DNA from 4 places in the Paenibacillus sp. F4 genome. Region 1 is predicted to be linked to each of the others. Evidence: riboswitches for the same ligand, from Rfam matches in the RefSeq annotation. Region 1 holds a riboswitch; each other region holds the start of a gene.
What was found. Region 1 has a riboswitch for cyclic di-AMP ahead of C1T21_RS23890 (TrkH family potassium uptake protein). Riboswitches for the same ligand answer to the same signal wherever they lie in the genome.
Positions count from the first base shown of each region.

Region 1 (3,092 bases):
GAGCGCTACAGCCATGAAGAAGGTAACACCAATCTGGAAAATCATAAGAAATATAAGCATGCCCTTACCGCCTGCTTCTGCTTGCAATAAAGGCAGCATGTTCATGGTTCCAGCTATACTAGCAATAAAGTATATAACGGACAGAACAATGCCACGAACAAATGAAGTATGTCGTCGGGTGAGTGACGCATACACAATGGCAAGTACACCCAGCACAAAGCTAAATAGGGCATAACCCGCATAGGTCATCCAATTCGCCCAAAATGTTTGCTTTTCGATATAATCGGTATAGGACGACGGGGCCGAAAAGTTTTGAGTAAAGGAGCGAACATCACCGTCTTCAAAAGTAAAAGCCAGTGTAAGTACCGAGGCGCCGATTTTTTTATCGTCTACGGTATACTTTAATCCGCCTTCTTTTTCAGTGGTCGCGAGCTTCAAATCCGACGGCTTAAAGCCAAAGCGCTTGACCCATACTGCGGCCGCCTGCTCCTTGGCTTCGAGCGTCATGCCGTCCTCAGCCACACGTACAAGCCTGTTACGTGCTTGTTCATCCGTAGAAATATCAGCCTGTGTGTAATTGGTACTGGAGGTGATCCGTTTAAAGCTAACGACCTTCCCAGTGGATAAATCCACATGAATTTGTAGTTTGCTTTTCGCTGAGGATTCAGGCAGATCAACCCGAAAGGTTTCGTAAGGGTAACTTTTTTTCCATGTACGGTCGTACTGTTGAAGCAGTTTTTCTCTAGATAAATAACCGTACAAATCTGTTTCGGCCTGATAGGTCACGACAGGCTCCTCTGGCTGTGGTTCAGTATAGCCCAGCTCGGAGCGGGCGAAGTCCAATGCGTGTATGACCGCTTCTTGTTTGCTGATGACCTTTGCGTTCATTACTGATTCTGGACTCGGATTGCTAAGCGAGGGAATAAGCAATTGAAAGATAAAAAAGCAAATCAGGCCAATCCCGCCCAGCAAGCCTAATTTTTTGAAGTTGGCCGTGAGCACGACCGGTTTCCCGATAGGATTCATGAGTTTCCTCCTTAATCTGTAAATAAGAACATCCATTAAAGATATCATACTGCACAGGTTCCCGCCAACAGACCAACGATATTCATGAAAATAGAGTGAAAGCACTTTAAAGTTCCAATAAAATAAGATAAGCTGCGATTAAACGATGCCCATTCGCAAAATAAAGCCAATTTCACGTTTTTTCGGCGAAATCGGTTTTGTGATCTGGATATAGAAGGATTATAATCTTGAGCAATGCCTATGAAATACATAGGTAACGATATACAGTTGAGCCGAATTTCTATGGGAAAACGGGGGAACCATGTTACTGGGGTGAATTTTACAACCGATCCTGCTGGATCGGAAGTGTAAATAGGGCATACTGTGCTGCCCGAATCCGTCAGCTAACCTCGTAGGCTATGAGCAGGAACCAAGTCAGGCACTCGGTTTTCCGGTGTCTTTTTTGTGTGTATAAAAGTGTTTGGATTGATTAGACCGCTGCGGGTGCAGATTATTCTTCCGATTGCTGTTATCCCCGGATTTTTTAATTGTATACCCCCTTTAATGGTTAAAATCCGGAGATAAAGGCAAACGCTTCGCTTCTTCAGAACAATTCTGCCCCCTTCGCTACTGCCCGCCAATAGCACAGGGGGCCGAGTAGTGCTTGACATGCATTCTTCCTGTATTCAGGGAATGCTAATTATAGTTACTTAAGGTTTGGAAAAATCAAAAAATTCAGGGGCAACGACGATCGGAAGATCAAATGGAACGCGTAGCGAGCTTATACCGTATTAAATCACTGATTTATAGTTTTAAGGATTAGGAGAGAAGTGATGAATAGATGAATCCCAATGCAAGCTGGCTTCGGCTTTCTCCACCGCAGATATTCGTTGCGGGCTTTGCCATTATCATTCTAATAGGTAGTTTATTGTTAATGCTGCCGATCTCTAATACAACAGGAAAACCACTTGCGTTTATAGACGCTTTGTTTACTGCCGCCTCTGCGACCTGTGTAACTGGGCTTGTCGTAAAGGACACCGGCCTCTTTTTTACCACTTTTGGTCAAGTTGTCATCGTTGCGCTGATCCAGATCGGCGGTCTTGGCTTTATGACCATGGCTACCTTGATTGCACTGGTGTTCAAGCGTCGGATTTCCTTGCGGGAGCGTCTCATTTTGCAGGAAGCGATGAATCAGACTTCTGTAGAGGGAATTGTCGGGTTAATCCGTAAGGTATTACTGTACTCACTGGTTATTGAAGGCGTATGCGCTACGATATTCTCGGTTCGCTGGTCCTTTGATATGCCCGTAGGCAGGGCGATATATTTTGGAATCTGGCATGCCATCTCCATGTTTAACAATGCTGGTTTTGATTTATTCGGTGAATTTCGCAGCTTGACAGGTTATGTATATGATCCGATTGTTAATTTTACAGCTATGTTCCTGATTATTTCTGGCGGCATTGGTTTTGTAGTGATGTCAGACCTGGCAGAATATCGCAAGCGCAAGAGACTGTCCTTGCATACCAAGGTGGTACTCAGCATGACGGGCGCTATGATTGTAGTCGGCACGCTCGTGATTTTTGTATTTGAGTTTACGAATCCAAAGACTCTGGGCTCGCTTGATTGGGGTGGTAAGCTACTGGGATCTTTATTCCAGTCCGTTACTCCCCGTACCGCAGGTGCCAATACGCTGGACATCGCAGGCTTGCGGCAGGCTACGCAGTTTTTTATCATCATACTTATGTTTATCGGGGCTTCTCCTGGCTCCACTGGAGGCGGGATTAAGACCACAACATTCGCCCTGCTCATTGGAGCGGTGATTTCGATGCTGCGGGGGCGGGAAGATATTGTACTGTTCAAGTACCGACTTGCGCAGGGACGAATTTACAAGGCTTTGACCATTACACTGCTGGGGTTGCTGTTCGTGATCGGGGTGACGATGATTTTGTCGGCAACTGAAGATCATCATTTTCTGATGATCTTGTTTGAGACGGTGTCTGCGTTTGGTACAGTGGGGCTGTCGATGGGGCTTACACCTGATTTGACAGTTATAGGCAAGCTGGTGATTACCCTGACGATGTTTGCAG
Region 1 covers NZ_POVS01000020.1:110,868-113,959, forward strand. Annotated here, with positions in the region: gene C1T21_RS23880 (CPBP family intramembrane glutamic endopeptidase) at 1-1,026, opposite strand, end outside; cyclic di-AMP (ydaO/yuaA leader) riboswitch at 1,287-1,439, shown strand; gene C1T21_RS23890 (TrkH family potassium uptake protein) at 1,847-3,092, shown strand, end outside.

Region 2 (3,092 bases), on a different contig from region 1:
TGGTATACGCATCATTGAGTGGTTAGGTACCACTTATGTGGAGATCCTGCGTGGCACACCTATGCTGGTACAACTTATGATCATTCACTACGGGGTTGCTTTGACGCTGGGTGTCAATTTTACCCCACTTCAGTCTGGTATAATTACATTGTCTCTGAATAGCTCGGCATATCTGGCTGAAATTTTCCGTGCAGGTATCCAGGCAGTAGACCGTGGACAGATGGAGGCTGCCCGTTCGTTGGGTATGGGACGCGGTAAAGCTATGCGTCATGTCATTTTGCCGCAAGCGTTTAAATCTATTTTGCCTGCTATCGGTAATGAGTTTATTACGATCATTAAAGAATCATCCATTATTTCGACCATTGGGATGGTGGATATTATGTATCAGGCCCAGGTCATTAAGAACATTACCTACGAAGGATTAAGTCCGTTCGTAATCGCAGCCGCTATTTATTTTGTAATGACATTCAGCTTGTCTAAGCTGCTGGGTTTATGGGAAAGGAAGTTGAGAGCCAGTGATCACCGTTAAACAACTGCGTAAATCGTTCGGTAAGAATGAGATATTAAAAGGCATTGATATAGATATCGCCAAAGGCGAAGTCGTCGTCATCATCGGCCCCAGTGGTTCGGGGAAGAGTACGTTTTTGCGTTGTATGAATCTGTTGGAACAGCCTACGGACGGGGAGATTTTGTTTGAGGGCGAGCCGATTACAGCTCGTGGCCATAATATTAATGTAACCCGGGAGAAGATGGGGATGGTGTTCCAGCATTTTAATCTGTTCCCGCATAAAACAGTGTTGCAGAACCTGACACTTGCCCCAACACAGGTTAGAAGACAGTCAGGGAAGGAAGCGGAAAAAATTGCGCTAGAACTCCTGCGTACCGTAGGGCTTGAGGATAAGAAGAATACCTATCCGAACCAGTTATCTGGCGGTCAGAAGCAACGTATTGCGATTGCGCGTGCTTTGGCCATGCAGCCGCACGTAATGCTGTTCGATGAGCCGACTTCTGCATTGGACCCTGAAATGGTTGGAGAGGTTCTGGATGTAATGAAGAAGCTCGCCGAAGGCGGCATGACAATGGTAATCGTGACGCATGAAATGGGTTTTGCCCGCGAGGTGGGCGATCGAATTATCTTTATGGATAACGGTCAAATTGTAGAGCAAGGTACACCAGAGCAGGTATTTGGCACTCCAAGCCATGATCGCACCCGTGATTTTCTTGCCAAAGTATTGTAAGGAAGTGCTGATATAATCTATAAAAAAAGCCCTCCGTTTGACGGAGGGCTTTTTTCCTTTTTGTCACCATTTCCCCATACTTTCGTAACAAATATTGATTTCTTGATGACAAAATTGTAACGAGTATAGTATGATGTTCAAGGTTCCCAACATTTTCATACGGATAAGGTTACAAAATTGTGATATTATGCAGTAAGCCAAAACTTACCGGGACAGCATGTGGTTATGACAACCGCTGAATGCTGGGCCCAAACTATGGGAAGTGCGGGGGACGTAACAACGGCAGTCATTCCGATACGTCATAAGACGATGTGGAATATGCCTAGGGGTGAATTGCACAAGCATAGGGCTTCTCCTGAGTCCGAATCCGACAGCTAACTTCGCAGGCATAACAGAGGAGGTACATATCTTTGAAACATCTAAAACATATTGGTAAAACGATGAAATTTGCGGTGCTTGCCGCAGCTATTGCAGGGCTGGCACAGACAGCTGGAGTAGCGGATGCTGCTTCGCTTCACACTGCCAAAGAGGGCGATACCTTTTTTTTACTTGCTCAACGTTATGGAGTATCGGTAGACGAGCTAACGAAGGCGAACCCAAACATTGCCTCCAACAATATATATGCAGGTCTGCAAATTAAGGTGCCTGGCGAAAAAAGTGTGAAGGCAGCTTCGGATTCGAAGCCGCAGCTTCTTACGGAGAAAGCACTAGCGAATGAGGGGCCAACGATTGAAGCGTGGGGTAAAACATTCAACTATAGCAAAATAGTTGACGTTAAGGCTTCTGCGTATTCTGCTGCAGCCGATGAGAATGGTAAATGGGGAGCAGTAGACTACTACGGCAATCCGCTTAAACTAGGTACAATTGCGGTAGACCCGAACGTCATTCCGATGGGCACGAAAGTGCTGGTTACAGGCTATTCCCACCCAGGTTTGCCGGATCATTCTTTTGTAGCTGTCGCTCGCGATCAGGGCAGCGCCATTACAGGAAAACGGATTGATATCTTTATTCCTGGCAACAAATCATTTGTGAACGACTTTGGATTTCAAAATGTGAAGCTGTACGTTATTAATAAATAACATTGTACGTATATATTAGTTTAATAAAACATAATATATATTATGTAAACTTAATACATGTATTCTACCGCATATAACTAGGTCGGACTCTTATCAGGTCCTATCCGTAAAAAAAGGCTGTCTTGACGAGCAGAAAACTTCTGCTGGTAAGACAGCCTTTTTACGTTGCTTTAGCTTGTAGCTCAATCATAAACATATGGTTATTTCCGTTCCGAGGTGTGGAGTAGCCGGGGGACTGTCACAAATTTGTAGCCCTTAGCTTTTAGAGAGTGAATTAGACCCGGCAGAGCTTGGACAGTGCCTTGCAAGTTGGAACTTTGACCTCCACCTGCGTGCATTAAAATAATAGAGCCAGGCCCGGTAGCTGGGATCACATTGCGCTGAATTTGTGTTTTACTTAATCCCTTCCAATCGAGAGAGTCTACATTCCAATTGACAATCATATAGCCATGACGACGTGCCCATTGGATTTGAGGCTCCGTGATTTCACCGTAGGGTGGACGAATCAACTTGGGGCGAAAACCTGCGCTGGCTTGTAAAATACGTTCTGTTTTTGTAATCTGGTTGCGAAAGCGTTCTGGTGTAGCCTTCCTAAAATCCGGATGAGTATAGGAATGGTTTCCTATAGCATGGCCTTCACGGATAATACGGCGTATGATCCCCGGATGCTTTTCCGCACGGTGACCGACGATGAAAAAGGTGGCTTTGATGCCATTGGCGTGTAATACGTCCAAAACCTGCGGCGTATACCTAGAATCGGGCACATCATCAAAGG
Region 2 covers NZ_POVS01000015.1:137,405-140,496, forward strand. Annotated here, with positions in the region: gene C1T21_RS17600 (ABC transporter substrate-binding protein/permease) at 1-529, shown strand, start outside; gene C1T21_RS17605 (amino acid ABC transporter ATP-binding protein) at 516-1,238, shown strand; cyclic di-AMP (ydaO/yuaA leader) riboswitch at 1,474-1,642, shown strand; gene C1T21_RS17610 (3D domain-containing protein) at 1,649-2,317, shown strand; gene C1T21_RS17615 (polysaccharide deacetylase family protein) at 2,518-3,092, opposite strand, start outside.
Region 2: another riboswitch for cyclic di-AMP. It lies ahead of C1T21_RS17610 (3D domain-containing protein); the one in region 1 lies ahead of C1T21_RS23890 (TrkH family potassium uptake protein).

Region 3 (3,092 bases), on a different contig from region 1:
TGCGGAATAGTTTCTTCAGTCCGTTAAAACGGGTGAAGCCACCAACAGGTAGGGAAGGGTCCAATAATAATGCATAGTTCAGCAAGCGGTTGCCTTTATGCAGGGCGGTTCGCCTCCTCGAAGTGAATCATTATGTTATATTATTTTACTATTCACTTGGTTTAATGAAAAATATTTGATATATATGTAATATATATTTACACTTAAGTATCATTTGTGTCAAATTAAATATTTTTATTGTCCATATATGTCAGTTAAAATAACATAGAAAATAATTATTCTATTTTTGTTTACAAATAGTTGATGAGAGAGTATAATAAATCTGTTGCCTCAATACATTATGATTTGCGGTCGTGGTGGAATGGCAGACACGCTATCTTGAGGGGGTAGTGGGCGTACGCCCGTGGAGGTTCGAGTCCTCTCGACCGCATTATATGCAAGACCCAGTTAAAAAAGCATCCTGACACGGTTTACGTGAAGGGATGCTTTTTTTGTTAAGCATTTTTCGTTATCCTTTAGCCACAGAAGCAACGGTAGACAACAGGTTGTTTAATAACTGTGATTAAGAAGAATGTCAGTTTTGCTGCAAAAGCTTCTCTATATCTCCCGCCAGCTTATCTGGAGTGGTTTGCGGTGCATAGCGCTTAAATACGTTACCTTCTCGTGTAATTAAGAATTTAGTAAAATTCCATTTGATCGCTTTGGATCCTAATACCCCCGGAGCTGTTTGGGTAAGGTAGCGAAATAAGGGGTGCGCTTGATCTCCATTGACATCTGTTTTGGCGAACATCGGAAAGGTAACACCATAATTGATCTGGCAAAATTCGGAAATCTCCTCGCTAGAACCTGGCTCTTGTTTGGCAAACTGGTTGCTGGGAAATCCCAAAATTTCGAGCCCCTGTTCATGGTACTGGTCATATAGCTCTTGTAGCGCTTTGTATTGGGGGGTTAACCCACATTTGCTGGCAGTGTTCACGATAAGCAGAACGTTCCCTTCATATGTGGATAACGGAATTTGTTTCCCTTGCAGGGTTTGCGCATCATATTCATAAACGGTCATAGTATCTCTCCTTATTCAATATTCAGCAATTAAATTGTAAGCAATTAAAAGCGAGGTTGCAAGTTTGGAAAAGCTGTATCAAGCCTTTAGCCGCTGTAAAATCGTATTTTGTTCAAAACAGTAAATCGCACCGCAAATGGAGCGAATTAAGGTGTTTCTTCTTATAAAAGCGGGTTCAATCGGTGTTTAGCTGGTACATATAGCGTATTTTCTTCTCTTTTTACAAAAAAAGGCCAAAAACGCTCTACCCTACGCCAATATTGACATGCTTGTCATTTTCGAAAAGGGATGAAAAACAGAGATTGAAGGAGCTGTGAGAAGCATAGTTGCATTGTAAGCGCTATTATTAATATCCTAGGCTCTAAAGGCCGATTTATAACCCCGCAGTTGAGCTTTACAGTCTTCCATGCGCGGGTGTATGATTCAAGACGTAATTTCAAATTAACTTGAATGAAGCAACAACGAAATGTCTATAGCGCTGAATTTTGCAGTTGCAAAAGCGGGGGAACCAATCGAGACTGTACGGCTTCGAAAGCCGTGTGTCTCATGGGGTGAATTTTCCGGTCAAGTGCCAGAAATAGGGCGACTCTCACGTCCGAATCCGACAGCTAACCTCGTAAGCGTACAGGGAGAGGCAACAAACCGCCGTGTGCAGCCATGGTTTATTTTATCATGGATATGTAAGAAGCCGGAGGAAAGCCTTTTTCCTTCGGCTTCTTTTTGTTGTCTTTTTATACCGGGAGAGGAGCTACTGATGGAAGGTCGGTTAATTATTGTCACTGCACCGAATGAAGCGGGCAGAAGTTTTGTGAAATTGCTTATTTTCAAAAAATTGGCGTTTGCAGTTCTGACGAATAGCGCCCAGGAGGAACGACAGCTCAAAAAAATGGGTGTGGAGCACATTGTCCGCATCAATACCATGCAAGCGGGAAAATGGAATTTTCCAAAAAAAGAAATTGGTAGTGTGTATTTGTTCGAGAACAGCTTGAATCTGACTTGCCGTTTCCTGCAAATATGTCGGCCACTAACATCGGAATCGATCTATGTTATTACGCACGGCTGTAATCCACAAGGAATTTATCGGGGATTGGGAGCGGACCATGTGATCTACACATTGAACGGAGAGGTGGGTTTTCTGCTGAACGGATAAGCGCTTATAACATAGTTGTTTTATGATTTTATGATCAAATAAGAATGGCGATCTGAGGACCGATACGGAGGGTATAAACATGATGGATATATACATGCTGCTCGTCATGGCTGTGAGTTATGGAGTGATACTGCTGTTTGTACGCTGGTGTGATGCGCAGACCTCTAAAGGAGGACGAAGAGGATGATCGTTATACTTGGGCTTACGGCTATTGTGTTTATGTATTTAATCTACGCACTCCTGAACCCTGAAAAGTTCTAGTCAGCTATAGGGGATAGAGCGGGCGGGAACAACAGATCTGAATATTAAGCATCATAGGTAACGGGTTTTCGCAAACGTGTGCACACGTTTGGTGCTCTGAAGCAGGTCTGTTGTTCCAAACGCAGGAGCATTTTGAAGGAGGAATAAAGGATGGAGCTGCTTCAAATTGGAATTGTGATCGTCATATTGCTGCTCTTGGTAAAGCCAGTGGGCACCTATATGTATCATGTATTCTCGAATGAACCCAATCGGACGGATCGGATTTTTGGCGGAACAGAAAAGCTGATTTATAAGGTAGTAGGATTGAAGAAGCTGGAGAGCATGCGTTGGACTACGTATGTTATGAGTTTCATTGCAACGAATGTGGTGCTTGTGGCGATCAGCTACTTGCTGTTGCGTTTACAGGGAATGCTTCCCGGTAATCCTGCGGGAAACAGTAATATGGAAGCATCACTAGCTTTTAATACGGTAATCAGCTTTATGACGAATACGAATCTCCAACATTATAGCGGAGAAAGCGGGCTTACGTATCTGACACAGATGGCGTTCGTCACGATGATGATGTTCACTTCGGCTGCTTCCGGTTTTGCGGTTGCTGCGGCTTTTATGAGGGGATTGACG
Region 3 covers NZ_POVS01000014.1:20,787-23,878, reverse strand. Annotated here, with positions in the region: gene C1T21_RS15310 (urease accessory protein UreF) at 1-85, opposite strand, end outside; tRNA gene C1T21_RS15305 (tRNA-Leu) at 348-430, shown strand; gene C1T21_RS15300 (glutathione peroxidase) at 575-1,060, opposite strand; cyclic di-AMP (ydaO/yuaA leader) riboswitch at 1,527-1,699, shown strand; gene C1T21_RS15295 (hypothetical protein) at 1,815-2,210, shown strand; gene C1T21_RS28475 (potassium-transporting ATPase subunit F) at 2,394-2,471, shown strand; gene kdpA (potassium-transporting ATPase subunit KdpA) at 2,622-3,092, shown strand, end outside.
Region 3: another riboswitch for cyclic di-AMP. It lies ahead of C1T21_RS15295 (hypothetical protein); the one in region 1 lies ahead of C1T21_RS23890 (TrkH family potassium uptake protein).

Region 4 (3,092 bases), on a different contig from region 1:
TGGGGACGAGGAGCTGACGTCAGTCCCTTTGATTTGAGGTCCGTCTTATGGATTTATCAACGGGGCCGTGGTAATATGTACACCAATATATCGTAGTTTTGGCCGTATTTAAGCGGTCGAAAGGCTTCCGTATAAACGGGGAGGAGTTCGTAACATGCCTTTTACACAAGAAGAGATTGAAGCACATCTGGAGAAACTGGAGGGCTGGGAACTGGAGGAAGGACGTTGGATCGTCCGAAAATATAATTTTTCCAGTTTTATGAAAGGGATTGCATTCGTGGATGAAGTTGCCGCTATATCTGAAGCGTTCAATCATCATCCATTTATTACGATTGATTACAAGACCGTGACTCTGCGTTTGACCTCTTGGGACGACGGCGGTATTATGGCCGTGGATATTAAGGAAGCCCAACAATATAATGAAGCTTTTGAAAAAATGCGCAGCAGTCATTGAGCTTGTAATGATCTGTCGTATGATGATAAAAGCGCCTTCGCTATACAACATTGCGGTTGTATGCCGAAGGCGCTTTTATCATAGAATCTGGGTTGGGTGCTCGGGACGATATACCATACAATAAAATGGTTTTTTGCCATCAGGAGTCTGGCGTTCATAGGTATCTGTAAGCTCAAATCCAGCCGCCTTGTAGGCCCGGATAGCGCGCCCATTCCAAGTGAGCACCTCTAGGTCAATTTCATTCTTCGGGTTGCGTCGTTGGGCTTCCTCTGCAATGGCACGGACAAAATCAGAGCCTTTGCCATGTCCGCATCTTTCAGGGTGCATTCCAAGACCTAGCCGGGTCACACCGATCATAGGAAAATATTGAGCAAATCCCGTCAGCTTGTTCTCTTTATCCAGTACGGCAACATATTGCTCTTGGCGAAGCGTGGGACTTCCAAATTCGACTTCAAGTGCCTTCATTTGTTCCCAGGGGAGCCAACCGTATATGTTATAAGGTGGATCATAGCGCCACTCACAGATTGCAGCCGCTTGATGCTCATCCATCGGTACGATCCGATAGTTGGATATTGAGGCCGGCATGTGTTTCATCCTCCTTTTACACAGGTACTTCAATCATTAACAACAGATTGTAGACAAGTTGCAGGGGAATGGCAAGCGTGTTTATTTCATACCCAAGTCGGGTATACATTCAATAAGAAGGATTTACTGCTCATATGCTCCCCCAGCGCTGACGGTAAAACCGACGATGTTCGCTACAATTGAAACCTTTTGAGGATTCAGTTCGTCAGTAATGATAATAATTGCTGATGTTGTGGACATAAAAAACCGCAATTCGATTCCGGTCAGAATCAAATTGCGGCTAGGGTTAGCTTGCTGTGCGTTAGTTATTCTACGTTGTCGTCATCAGGAATTTCTGAAGCTACAGAATGGTAAGCGTCTGTGCTCATAATTCTTTTTGCACCGACATAGCGGTTAGCGTAATAATTTTCGTTCAGTGAGCTAACTACTACACCACGTGAAGTCGAGGAGTGGGCAAATTTCCCTTCACCTACGAAGATACCTACATGGGAAATGCCTCTTCCTGTGGTGTTGAAGAACACCAAGTCCCCAGGTCTCATTTCATCGCGGGATACAGAAGATCCCATTTTGAATTGTGATCCGGATTGATGCGGAAGTTTAATTCCCAGTTTGTTGTATACGTACATTGTGAAGCCGGAGCAATCGAATCCCTCGAGTGTAGTGCCTCCGCTTCTGTAGCTCGTTCCTTTGGCATCTTGAATGACCTGGTCCATCTTAGAGTCTGCATATGCACTGCCGCCACCGAATGTAAAAGATGTAAAGGCAATGGCAAGACCCATAGCTGCGATCGTTAGCTTCTTCTTCAAAAAAAATATACCCCTTCCAATGCCTGCGAGGTTAGCTTAAGGATTCGGTAGAAGGTTCCCCTATGACCACTCTGTTGCGAGATCAATTCACCCAAACTGGTTCCCCCGCTTCCTAGGTGCCAGGAATTAGGCTTAACTTAAGATGTGCACCTTGGAGAGCAGTATTCACAATAACGTTATTTTTGAGATAAAGGTTACAATAAAGATTACAAAGTTGTTACTATCAGTTCACTGCGATTATTGTAACAAAGACGGCTGGCTTTGGCAAATGTTTCATTGCAAAAAGTTACAAAAAAAATCTGCTCCTAATGTCCCAGGAACAGATCTTGTTAACAGTATTCAGTTATGTGTCGTTTGCGCGGATATGAATCAAGATTTTTCGACAGACAGAAATGAAGTAAAAAACATAAAGGCAGGGCTTAACTTCTACTGGAGATATCGGTATGCCATAGTCTGTACTGCGAACTGATATGCCACAGCCTGACCAGACTAGTAACAAAATGATACGATTGCTGGAGAATGAGCGCCAGCATGCCAGTCCAAATCATCGCCACGGTGCCAAATAGACCGAAGACCAGCAGCACACAAGCACCGAGCAAAAGGGATATACCGACAGCTGGGAGGAACTGGCGAAAGAAGGCGAGCAGGGACGATAGTATGGCGTGACCACCGACAGTCCCCAGTTGCATATACAGGATGCACTGCCGAATGAACCATCCGTAAGCCATCCACCCCATAGCATAGGGCAACAAATGAAGCAGGTAAGAGGGAGACTGAAGCGTTCCTGCTACAATAGGGTAGAGTCTCGGTACTACCCAAAAGGCGGGAAGCAGCAGCAGTCCCAACTCGATGGTGTAATACAACAGCGACGACATGCCATGGCGTTTCATACCCTTGAAAAAGGACAGGCTTTGCGGTTCAGTCGCATCGGTATGCAGGCTTTGATATATTCCGGCTCTAATGAAGGGAGTGATCAGTATGCGTAGTACAGTCGCCCCTAGTAGTATCCACAAATACACATGTACTTCCTGGCTATCCACCAGAGCAATCTGGCTCTCCATCCAAAACAAGGTCTGTCCCAGCTCGTTGTGACCCTGATCAGGATAACGGAGCAGTAGCGGGATAACGGCAGACTGCACCAGCCGATAGAGAAACACCCCCCACAGTAGTCGATACAGAAATAAAATGATAACGATATAGAATCGTATGCGCACCAGCGCCCAGCCCTCTTTTATAACAGTCCGCAT
Region 4 covers NZ_POVS01000025.1:45,429-48,520, reverse strand. Annotated here, with positions in the region: gene C1T21_RS25430 (hypothetical protein) at 1-37, shown strand, start outside; gene C1T21_RS25425 (4a-hydroxytetrahydrobiopterin dehydratase) at 155-454, shown strand; gene C1T21_RS25420 (GNAT family N-acetyltransferase) at 533-1,039, opposite strand; gene C1T21_RS25415 (C40 family peptidase) at 1,345-1,845, opposite strand; cyclic di-AMP (ydaO/yuaA leader) riboswitch at 1,851-1,988, opposite strand; gene C1T21_RS25410 (hypothetical protein) at 2,265-3,092, opposite strand.
Region 4: another riboswitch for cyclic di-AMP. It lies ahead of C1T21_RS25415 (C40 family peptidase); the one in region 1 lies ahead of C1T21_RS23890 (TrkH family potassium uptake protein).